DNA from 2 places in the Acerihabitans sp. genome. Region 1 is predicted to be linked to the other one. Evidence: predicted binding sites of a transcription regulator. Region 1 holds the regulator's gene; the other holds the start of a gene.
What was found. The regulator ArgR, encoded in region 1, controls arginine synthesis, uptake and breakdown. The targets are predictions, from matches to a motif close to ANTGAATAAAAATACANT.
Positions count from the first base shown of each region.

Region 1 (5,110 bases):
CATCGAGAGCTACATGCGGGTGATTTACAGCAAGACCGCCCGCCTGTTCGAGGCGGCGTCGCAATCCTCAGCCATCCTGGCCGGCGCCACCCCCGAACAGGAAAACGCGCTGCGCGACTATGGCCGTTACCTGGGCACCGCTTTTCAACTTATCGACGATCTGCTGGACTACGGGGCCGACGACGTAACCCTGGGTAAAAATACCGGCGACGATTTGAATGAAGGCAAGCCTACCCTGCCGTTGCTGCATGCCATGCGCAATGGCAATGCGCAGCAGGCGGCGATGATCCGCGAAGCGATTATAAAGGGCAACGGCCGCCATCTGCTTGAGGCGGTGTTGGAAACCATGCATCAATGCGGTTCCCTCGAGTACACCCGGCAACGGGCGGAAGCCGAAGCGGATAACGCCATCAGCTGCCTCGCCTGCCTGGCGCCGACGCCGTTTCGCCAGGCCCTGGAAAGCCTGGCGCATCTGGCGGTGCAGCGGCATTTTTAGGAAACCGGCGGCCGAAGGCGGCACAGCCGGCGTCCAACCCATCGCCCCTCGTCATCAGCGCCCGGGATTTATGCCCAGGCGCGCCATAAATCCCGTTATCCCCTCGCGCAGCAACAGGCTGATGACTTCATCCCGCTCCTCGGGCTGAAACTGCTGATAGATGGCCATCCATGCCGCCAACGGGTCTTTTTCCGGTTCCGCCGCCTTGCGCGCGGAATTAAGACGATATTCGCCACCGTATTCGGCAATAAAATTTTCCTGAATTTGTCTTCTGGTTAACTCCTGTTGGACATCGAGTGGTAAACTCTCAAGAGCAAATTCCAGGCCTTTACCCTGCACGCCGATTACCCGGCGACTGGTCCAGTTTTCCCGACGGGCGCGTGCGGTAATGCCCTGTCGGGTGCCCGGAAGCTTAGCTACACCAATGAGTTCACAGGTCTTGTACCAAGCTGTTTTCATATCTTTTGCATTCCAAAAAGGGACGTCCATAGCAAATCTTGACATCATTGAGAAAATGGTAGAAAAGCTTTAGGAAAAAATGTGCTATAAATTTTCCGGTTACAAAGTGAAATCAACCACGGGTAGCTTGCATATGTTAACTAGTACATCAATTACCCCCAGTGAGGCCGCAAGGGATCAAGATATGAACGAAAGGATAAAAGACTGGCACCCCGCCGATATCATCGCAGCGTTGCGTAAACGCGGCACCACGCTAGCGGCCGTCTCTCGGGGCGCGGGTTTGTCTTCGTCGACGCTGGCGAACGCCATGACCCGCCCTTGGCCGAAAGGCGAATGGCTGATAGGGGATGCCTTGGGCATTCACCCGCTGGAGATATGGCCCAGCCGTTACATTGATGCGAAAACGTATCAACTCGTCGACAGGAAAAGCCTGATCCGCTCGCGCTGACAGGTCAACCCGGCCGGCACGGCCCTCGGGCGCGCCGGCCTTTCCCTCCTACTCCCGATTGAGTTCCGCCAGGGACTCATCGGGATAATCCAGGCGTTTTAGCAGGTTTAAAACGCCTTCCCTTAATATAAACGACACGACAAAGTCGCGTTCCTCGCTTGAGAGCTGCCGGTGTATTTCCAGCCAGGTGGAAGACGGCTCCTGCGGCGCAGCCCGGTATTCAGCCATATTGGAACGAAGCGACAGCGTTTTTTTAACCGTCTCGGGCAAGCTTTGCCAAGCATATTCCAGGGCCTTTCCCCTGGCGCCTTCGCGGCGCCTTTTATGCCAGCCCTCTTCGCGCGCGCGCCGGTTCAGCCCCTGGCGCGTTTTAGGCAGTCCGCCGACGCCTATCAGTTCATGGGTGGCTATCCATTCCTTTTTTGGTAACATCGTTTCCCTCCTTGTCTGGTAATAGCTTGCGTAATCTCCATGGCGTAAGACCCGTAAAACCCTTATTACCCAGCGGTCTTATCCAGGTGCGGTTCCGTTATAACTCCGCTTGCGCACTAAACTGATTACAGCGTGTCGTTACGTCAATTACAACACAAAAAAAGCAGTAAACGCCACAACGGATGTAAAAATGAGAGCGCGCTTGGTTTTTATCCCATAAACTGTAAATAAACAATATTTATCAATAGAATGATTGATATAGGAACTATAAGAACGACGAGAATAAAACCGCTGGCGGTTGCAGAAATAGCGGATGGGACTAATCGGCAACAGATGGAAATATCCGCCCAAGCCTGGGCTAAAAGGGCATCAGAATGGGGAGCAAGCAGCCGAAGGGAATACCAGCGGGGATACACAGGCAAAAGCAGCTTGCACGCCGCTGGGACGGCGCGCGGTGAAACCAAGGGTAACGGCAGCCCGGCCCCGGTTCCAGGGCACGGGGCCGCTACCTGCGCATTATTGATTGATGAATTTTTCCCCGAGTTCGATATCTTTTTTCAGCACATCCTTCATTTGTTCCAGCGCCTGTTGTTCAAAGGCGCTCAAGGTGCCGATGGATTGACGTTCCTCCAGGCCCTGCTTACCCAACAGCAGCGGTTGGGCAAAGAAGCGGGTAAATTCGCCATCGCCTTCAACGTAAGCGCATTCCACCACGCCGGCTTCACCCTGCATGGCGCGCACCAGCGACAGGCCGAACCGCGCCGCCGCCTGGCCCATGGATAAGGTGGCTGAACCCCCGCCGGCTTTCGCCTCCACCACTTCGGTGCCGGCATTCTGGATGCGGCGGGTGAGGTCGGCAATTTCCTGTTCGCTAAAGCTCACGCCCTTAACCTGGGACAATAACGGCAGGATAGTGACGCCGGAATGGCCGCCTATCACACGCACTTCCACGTCCTCGGGCCGCAGGCCTTTCAGCTCGGCGACAAAGGTATTGGAACGGATGATATCAAGCGTGGTGATACCGAACAGTTTGCGTTTGTCATACACCCCGGCCTTCTCCAGCGCTTCAGCGGCGATCGCCACCGTGGTGTTGACCGGATTGGTAATGATGCCGATTAACGCGCTGGGACAAGCCTTCGCCACCTGATTGATCAGGTTGCGTACGATGCTCGCGTTGACGTTGAACAGATCGGCGCGGTCCATGCCGGGCTTGCGCGCCACGCCGGCGGAAATCAGCACGATATCCGCGCCCGCCAGGGCGGGAGTGGCGTCTTCGCCGCTAAAGCCCTTGATCTTCACCGCGGTGGGAATATGGCTGAGGTCGACCGCCACGCCGGGCGTCACGGGGGCGATATCATAGAGAGAGAGTTCTGAACCTGAGGGGAGTTGGGTTTTGAGCAACAGGGCTAGTGCCTGTCCTATGCCACCCGCTGCACCGAGAACTGCGACTTTCATTCTAATCTCCTTATTATTATAGGAAAAATTAAATGCCGTCAAATCATCTGGTTATGATCATAGAGACATAAACGAGTAAAAACAAATCAGCGATCGCAAATTTGAGAAATGACACGTTAACTTCCCTTTCTTATCCATAAGTTCCAGCCTTATTCCCATACCGGACGACTTCACCGGATAATGCCTGCCGCTGCCGTTCAATACCCGTGGTTATCGATCACATTACACCGACAGCAATGGTCAAAACAACATCATTTTAATAACATTCCCTTTACTTTTTAATGCCAGTAAATATGCGAGCCAGGTCATGGTTGATTTGAATAAATATTGCTACGCTGACCGTTTTGCCGACTCAATTTGGCTGATAAGGCGGCGACATCGCATTTTTATTGCATAAAAATGCAAATTTATGCATAATTCAAACTACAATATCGGCTACTGGTTTGGGAAAATATGCGCAACCACCTAAAACAAGAAGAACTGGTTAAAGCTTTTAAGGCCTTGCTTAAGGAAGAAAAATTCAGCTCCCAAGGTGAGATTGTTTTTGCGCTGCAAGAACAGGGGTTTGAAAATATAAATCAGTCCAAGGTATCAAGGATGCTAACCAAATTTGGCGCGGTGAGAACCCGCAACGCTAAAATGGAAATGGTGTATTGCCTGCCGGCGGAGCTGGGCGTGCCCACCACCAGCAGCCCGCTGAAAAACCTGGTGCTGGATGTCGATCATAACGACGCGGTCATCGTTATCCATACCAGCCCCGGCGCCGCGCAGCTTATTGCCCGCCTGCTGGATTCCCTGGGTAAGTCCGAGGGCATTCTGGGCACCATTGCCGGGGACGATACCATTTTTACCACACCCGCCAAGGGCTTTAGCGTTAAACAACTCTACGAAGCCATACTCATCCTGTTCGATCAGGAGCTATAGGCTGGGGATTGGCGCCTTATAACTGAAACCGCCGATCGCCCGCGGTTTTCATCGCCGTTGTATCGCCCGGCCCCTTTCCGACCGCCACGGACGCCGTCGCCGTGGCGTTAAGCCGGTGTGAAATCCTTGTTTTACATGCCCCGCGGCTGATTTCACCAAAAGCGCCCCGTCGGACAGCACGTTTGGCTAAAACCTTTCATCTCTTTGAAATTACAATTATTTAACATTAATTGTATATTTTTTAACCTATTTTAATAGCTTTTACTTATATTATGGCAAAGAACGCAAATAAAGTTTCATAATAAATTATGAGCAAACTATTAATACCTCACGTTACTAGTGTATACTTTACTTCGTGATGCACATCACGTTTCACAGGCTGTTGACGGCGCACCGCCGGCGAAAAACAACAGCATGAAACCGTTACGCACAAGAATATGTAGAGGTAATAACATGAAAATTAAAACCGCAGTCTCACTGATGACCGTAATGTCAGCCTTGTCCTTTGGCGCTTTCGCCGCGAATTCGATCTCGCAGGAACAGGCCAGCGGCTTGCAGCCGTTCGGCACGGTAAGCGTAACCGGCAAGGCGGGCGCGCCTTCCGATATTCACCAGGCCCTGAACCAGGCCGCCGAAGCCAAAGGCGCAACCTCCTATCACATCACGGAAGCCCGTGATAATGATACCTGGCACGCCACGGCCGAGCTGTATAAATAAGCGCCGACACGGCGGCGCCGCGACATGTTCGCCCGGCCAAAGGCCGGCGCGGTGAAGGCGGCCGGGCCAATGATTTGCAGACGTTAATAAAGCAGTAGAGAGAGAGTTCACGCCAAAAGTCACACTGGCAAAAACGTCGTCGCCCTCTGTTATTCCTGTGTCCAGTAATAACCCAAGAC
Region 1 covers NZ_DASWOM010000041.1:18,431-23,540, reverse strand. The annotation lists gene ispB (octaprenyl diphosphate synthase) at 1-496, shown strand, start outside; gene VGC33_RS06800 (YfeC-like transcriptional regulator) at 551-985, opposite strand; gene VGC33_RS06795 (helix-turn-helix domain-containing protein) at 1,140-1,403, shown strand; gene VGC33_RS06790 (DNA-binding protein) at 1,452-1,835, opposite strand; gene mdh (malate dehydrogenase) at 2,352-3,290, opposite strand; gene argR (transcriptional regulator ArgR) at 3,744-4,214, shown strand; gene yhcN (peroxide/acid stress response protein YhcN) at 4,668-4,931, shown strand.

Region 2 (5,110 bases), on a different contig from region 1:
ATTGTCGCGGGCATGGTGCAAATCGCCGGCGCGCAGGACGAACTGCGCCTTGACGTTGGCGTATTCGGACGGGTCCAGCCGCTCCTTCTGCACGCGGGTCATATACAGGATATCCAGCTCCGGCACCACTTCTTCAATGGTGGCGTGCAGGCTGAATGTAATCTCTTTTTCCGCCAGCATATGCAGGATATACGCCGGCATCGCCAGGGCTTCCGGCGCGATAAAAAAGAAATGATTGCCGGTAAACTTGGCCAGCGCCTGGGTCAGGGAGTGGACGGTGCGGCCATATTTCAAATCCCCGACCATGGCGATATTCAGGTTATTGAGCCGCCCCTGGGTTTCCTGGATGGTAAACAGGTCCAGCAGGGTCTGGGTAGGGTGCTGGTTGGCGCCGTCCCCGGCGTTCAGGATGGGGACGCCGCCGGAAAACTCGGTGGCCAGGCGGGCGGCGCCCTCCTGCGGATGGCGCATGACGATGGCATCGACATAGGTACTGATTACCGACACGGTATCCGCCAGGGTTTCGCCCTTCTTGCCCATGGACGTATTGCCGGCGTCGGAGAATCCAACCACCGAGGCGCCGAGCCGGTGGATGGCGGTTTCAAACGACAGGCGGGTGCGGGTGGAGGCTTCAAAAAAACAGCTGGCCACCACCTTATGTTTCAGTAGCTCCGGCCGCGGGTGGGCTTTCAGATCGGCAGCGGTGCGCAGCACCAGCTCCAGCTCTTCGCGGCTCAGGTCATTAATGGAAATGATGTGCTTTTGATAAAGTGGATTAGCCATGTTTTTTTCCTCCTTACGGATGTCGGTAACGCCGATGCCTGACGCAAGTTTAGATTGCGCCCTGAATACCGCGCAAAAAAAAGCCCCTCAACGAGGGGCCTGTACTGAAATAATAAAAAGGGCAACGGGAGCAGCAATGGCCGTTGGCTGCCAACGGGCAGGGGGCGATCGTCATAGGCGTCGAATACCGCGTCCAAAACAACAGTGCTGTTCATTTATCCTCCCGGCAAACTGCCCGGAATTATACTCGCGTAACGGGACACTTCAAGCGCAAAAAAGACCATTTTCATGATTAAGCAAACGATTGGCCAGCTAATCAAAATAAGTGTTAAATAACTCTCACTTTCCGATCGGCAGCTGTTTTACAATGAAACGTTATTTCATTTTTTAAGGAACAATTATGATCACCGGTAACATCAACCATTTGGATCTCGTACCCTATCTGCCGGCCAAACTCCGCGCAGCCATCGAATATGTCAAACAGCATATCACCCCGGAAACGCCGCTGGGCAAGCATGATATCGAAGGCAACCAGGTGTTTGTGCTGATTTCCAACGACAGCACCGACCTGCTGGAAAACCGTCGCGCCGAATATCATGCCAAATACCTGGATATCCAGATTATCCTCGACGGCGTGGAAGGCATGACCTTCAGCAACCTGCCGGCGGGCAAGCCCGATACCGACTGGCTGGCGGACAAAGATATCGCCTTCCTGGCCGCGGGCGAGCAGGAAAAACAGTTTGTGATGCACAGCGGCGACTTCGTGGTGTATTACCCCGGCGAAGTCCACAAGCCGCTGTGCGCGGTGGGCGAACCGGCCCACGTGCGCAAAGCGGTAGTAAAAATCGATACCGCGCTGGTCCGTTAAGTCAGCGCCGGACGATGACGGGCGCCGGGCGCCCGTTAAATAATCCGCTGACGGATCACGCTTGCGCCAGCGTCGCCACCATCACCGCTTTTATGGTATGCAGCCGGTTTTCCGCCTGATCGAATACCACGCTGCATTCCGATTCAAACACCTCATCGGTCACTTCCATGCCCCCCGCCAAGCCGTACTGTTCGGCCATTTCCTTGCCCACCGTGGTTTGGTCATCATGGAACGCGGGCAGGCAGTGCAGGAATTTAACCCGGGGATTGCCGGTCTGGCGGATCATGGCCATATTGACCTGATAAGCGCGCAACAGGGCGATGCGCTCCTGCCAGATGGCTTTAGGTTCGCCCATGGATACCCAGACATCGGTATAAATAAAATCCACGCCCGCCACGCCGGCGGCGACATCCTCGGTCAGGGTGATTTTGCCGCCGTTAAGCCGCGCCGCCTCGCCGCACCGCGCCACCAGCTCCGGTTCCGGCCAGCAGGCGCGCGGGGCCACCAGCCGCACGTCCAGCCCGGTCAGCGCCGCCGCCTCCAGCATGCTATTACCCATATTGTTGCGGGCGTCGCCGACGTAGGCGAATTTCATCTGGCCAAAGCTTTTTTCCGGCAAGTGTTCTTGCATGGTCAGCAGATCGGCCAGTAACTGGGTCGGATGGAATTCGGTGGTCAGACCGTTCCATACCGGCACGCCGGCGTACTGCGCCAGTGTCTCGACGATCTCCTGACCGTAACCGCGGTATTGGATGCCGTCATACAGGCGGCCCAGCACCCGGGCGGTATCCTTGATTGATTCCTTGTGGCCGATTTGGCTGCCGTTCGGGCCGAGATAGGTGACGCGCGCGCCTTGATCGAATGCGGCAACTTCGAAAGAGCAGCGGGTGCGGGTCGAGTCTTTTTCGAAGATGAGCGCGATATTTTTCCCGGCCAGGCGCGGTTTTTCCTGCCCCGCGCGTTTTTCGCGCTTCAGCGCGGCGGCCAGCGCCAGCAAATCGAGAATTTCAGCGGGGGTAAAGTCCATTAACTTCAGAAAATGGCGTTGATAGAACTGACTCATAAGCACGGTTCTCCGGACATAATTTTAATTAATATGAATTTAAATTCACTTTATATGTATGAATATTCAATTTCAAGCATTGATATCAATTCTTTCATGTTTAAGCTGGAGCCTTAACCGCCGCTGTGGGAAAATAGAAACCTAACAGGCCGACCGACGCATTGAGGATAGGGGCATGGCACATCAATTTCTGGAAGAGCAGCGTGATGAAACACGTTTGATTATCGAAGAACTGCTGGAAGATGGCAGCGATCCCGAAGCGCTTTATACCATCGAGCACCATTTTTCCGCCGAGAATTTCGATATTTTGGAAAAAGCCGCTGTTGAAGCCTTTAAACTGGGTTATGAAGTCACCGATGCCGAAGAACTGGAAGTGGAAGACGGTTCCGTGCTGATGTGTTGCGACGCAGTCAGTGAAATCGCGCTTAATGCGGATCTGATCGACGCGCAGGTCGAGCAGCTGTTTACGCTGGCGGAGCGCCTGGGCGTCAACTATGACGGCTGGGGCACCTACTTCGAAGACGGCGAGGACGAAGACGAAGGTGAAGACGGCGATGACGCCGAAGAAGGCGTTGACGGCACCCCGCCGGTGCGCGGCATTATCGACCAGGACGATAACGGCACCCGCCACTAATCATCGTCATCAGGGGGCGCATTAATGTCCCCAACCGCCGGACACGGTTATGGCCGCGTTCGGCGCGTCGCTCAGTCCAGCATGTTTAACCCAGCGCTTTCAACATCCTCACTTCGCAGTCCACATGCCCCGTAGTGCCCATCGGACCGTCGATATGCACAAATCCCAGCCGCTCATAGAGGCTTATCGCCCGGGTCAGGGTGGCGGTGGTTTCCAGATAGCAGTGGGTAAATCCCTGGGTCCGCGCAAACGCCAGCGCCCGCAATGCCAGCTCATGGGCCAGGCCGCGGCCGCGCAGGGCGCTCATAAAATACATCTTTTGCAATTCACAAATATCCGCCCCGGCCCCGGCCAAAGGCGCAATCCCGCCGCCGCCGGCAATCCGTCCTTCGAACTCGATTACCCAGTACGCGCTGCGCGGCTGGCTGTAGAGCTGATATAACTTATCCAGGTTAGGGTCGGATACGGTATAGCCTTTATCCGCCGTCAGGCCGAACTCGGCCGATACCTGGCGAATCACGTCGGCGATGGCATGGTTATCTTCCGGCGTGATGGGACGCACCAGAATATTGACTGAAGTAGCAAAGGACATCGTCATTACCCAAGAAAGTGAAACAAAAAAATCGGGTTAATCGTTATGATTAATAGCATCGCCGATGCCGATGATGCAATTAAATTAACCGGAGGATAAACCTCCGGCTGATTTATGACAACCGCCTTGGCGGGAGGAGGAAGGGGCTATTTACAGATTGGCGATGGTCGCCTGCTGTTCAAGCAGCTTGGCTTTGGCGTCCACATAACCCGCCATTTTTTCCCGCTCTTTCGCCACTACCGCTTCCGGCGCGCGGGCGACGAACCCTTCGTTGGACAGCTTGCTTTCGATGCGGCCGATTTCCGTTTCCAATTTCAGCACTTCGTTGGCCAGGCGGTCCAGCTCCAGCGCTTTATCGATAATGCCCGCCATCGGGATCAGCAGTTCGCCTTCATCCACCAGCTTGACGATGGACACCGGGCCTTTATCGCCGTCGGCCAGGATATCCAGGCTTTGCAGCCGGGCCAGCGTCTGGATAAAGCTGCGGTTGGCGTCGATGCGCCGGCGGGTCAGCGGCGTGGCGCCGCGTACCAGCACGTCCAGCGGCTTGCCGGGGGAAATATTCATTTCGCTGCGAATGGTGCGCACGGCGATAATCAACTGCTTGATCCACTCCACGTCGGCCAGCGCCGCGGTATCGTCCAGGGTGGCGTCGAACACCGGGAAGGGTTGCAGCATCAGCGTATCGGCGTCGATGCCTTTAAGCACTTTCACCCGCTGCCAGATGGTTTCGGTAATAAACGGCACGATGGGATGGGCCAGGCGCAGCAGGCCTTCCAGCACTTCCACCAGCGTATGGCGGGTACCGCGCAGCTCGGTTTCGCCGCCGCCGGCCATTACCGGTTTGGTCAGTTCCAGGTACCAGTCGCAGAACTGGTTCCAGGTAAAGTCATACAGGATATTGGCGGCCATATCGAAACGGTAGCCGTCCAGCGCGTCGCGATAGGTTTTCACCGTGCGGTTGAACTCCGCCAGTATCCAGCGATCGGCCAGCGACAGGGTCATCTCGCCGCCCTGCTGCCCGCAGTCCTGATCCTCGGTATTCATCAGCACGAACCGGCTGGCGTTCCACAGCTTATTACAGAAGTTGCGATAACCTTCCAGCCGCTTCATATCCCAATTGATATCGCGGCCGGTGGAGGCCAGGGCCGCCAGGGTAAAGCGCAGCGC
Region 2 covers NZ_DASWOM010000084.1:4,090-9,199, reverse strand. The annotation lists gene pyrB (aspartate carbamoyltransferase) at 1-783, opposite strand, end outside; gene VGC33_RS13795 (NanQ anomerase/TabA/YiaL family protein) at 1,184-1,651, shown strand; gene argF (ornithine carbamoyltransferase) at 1,707-2,714, opposite strand; gene rraB (ribonuclease E inhibitor RraB) at 2,890-3,348, shown strand; gene VGC33_RS13780 (GNAT family N-acetyltransferase) at 3,434-3,940, opposite strand; gene VGC33_RS13775 (valine--tRNA ligase) at 4,091-5,110, opposite strand, start outside.
Region 2: a site for ArgR is predicted at 2,747-2,764, ahead of argF (ornithine carbamoyltransferase). Genes of this name have one in related genera too.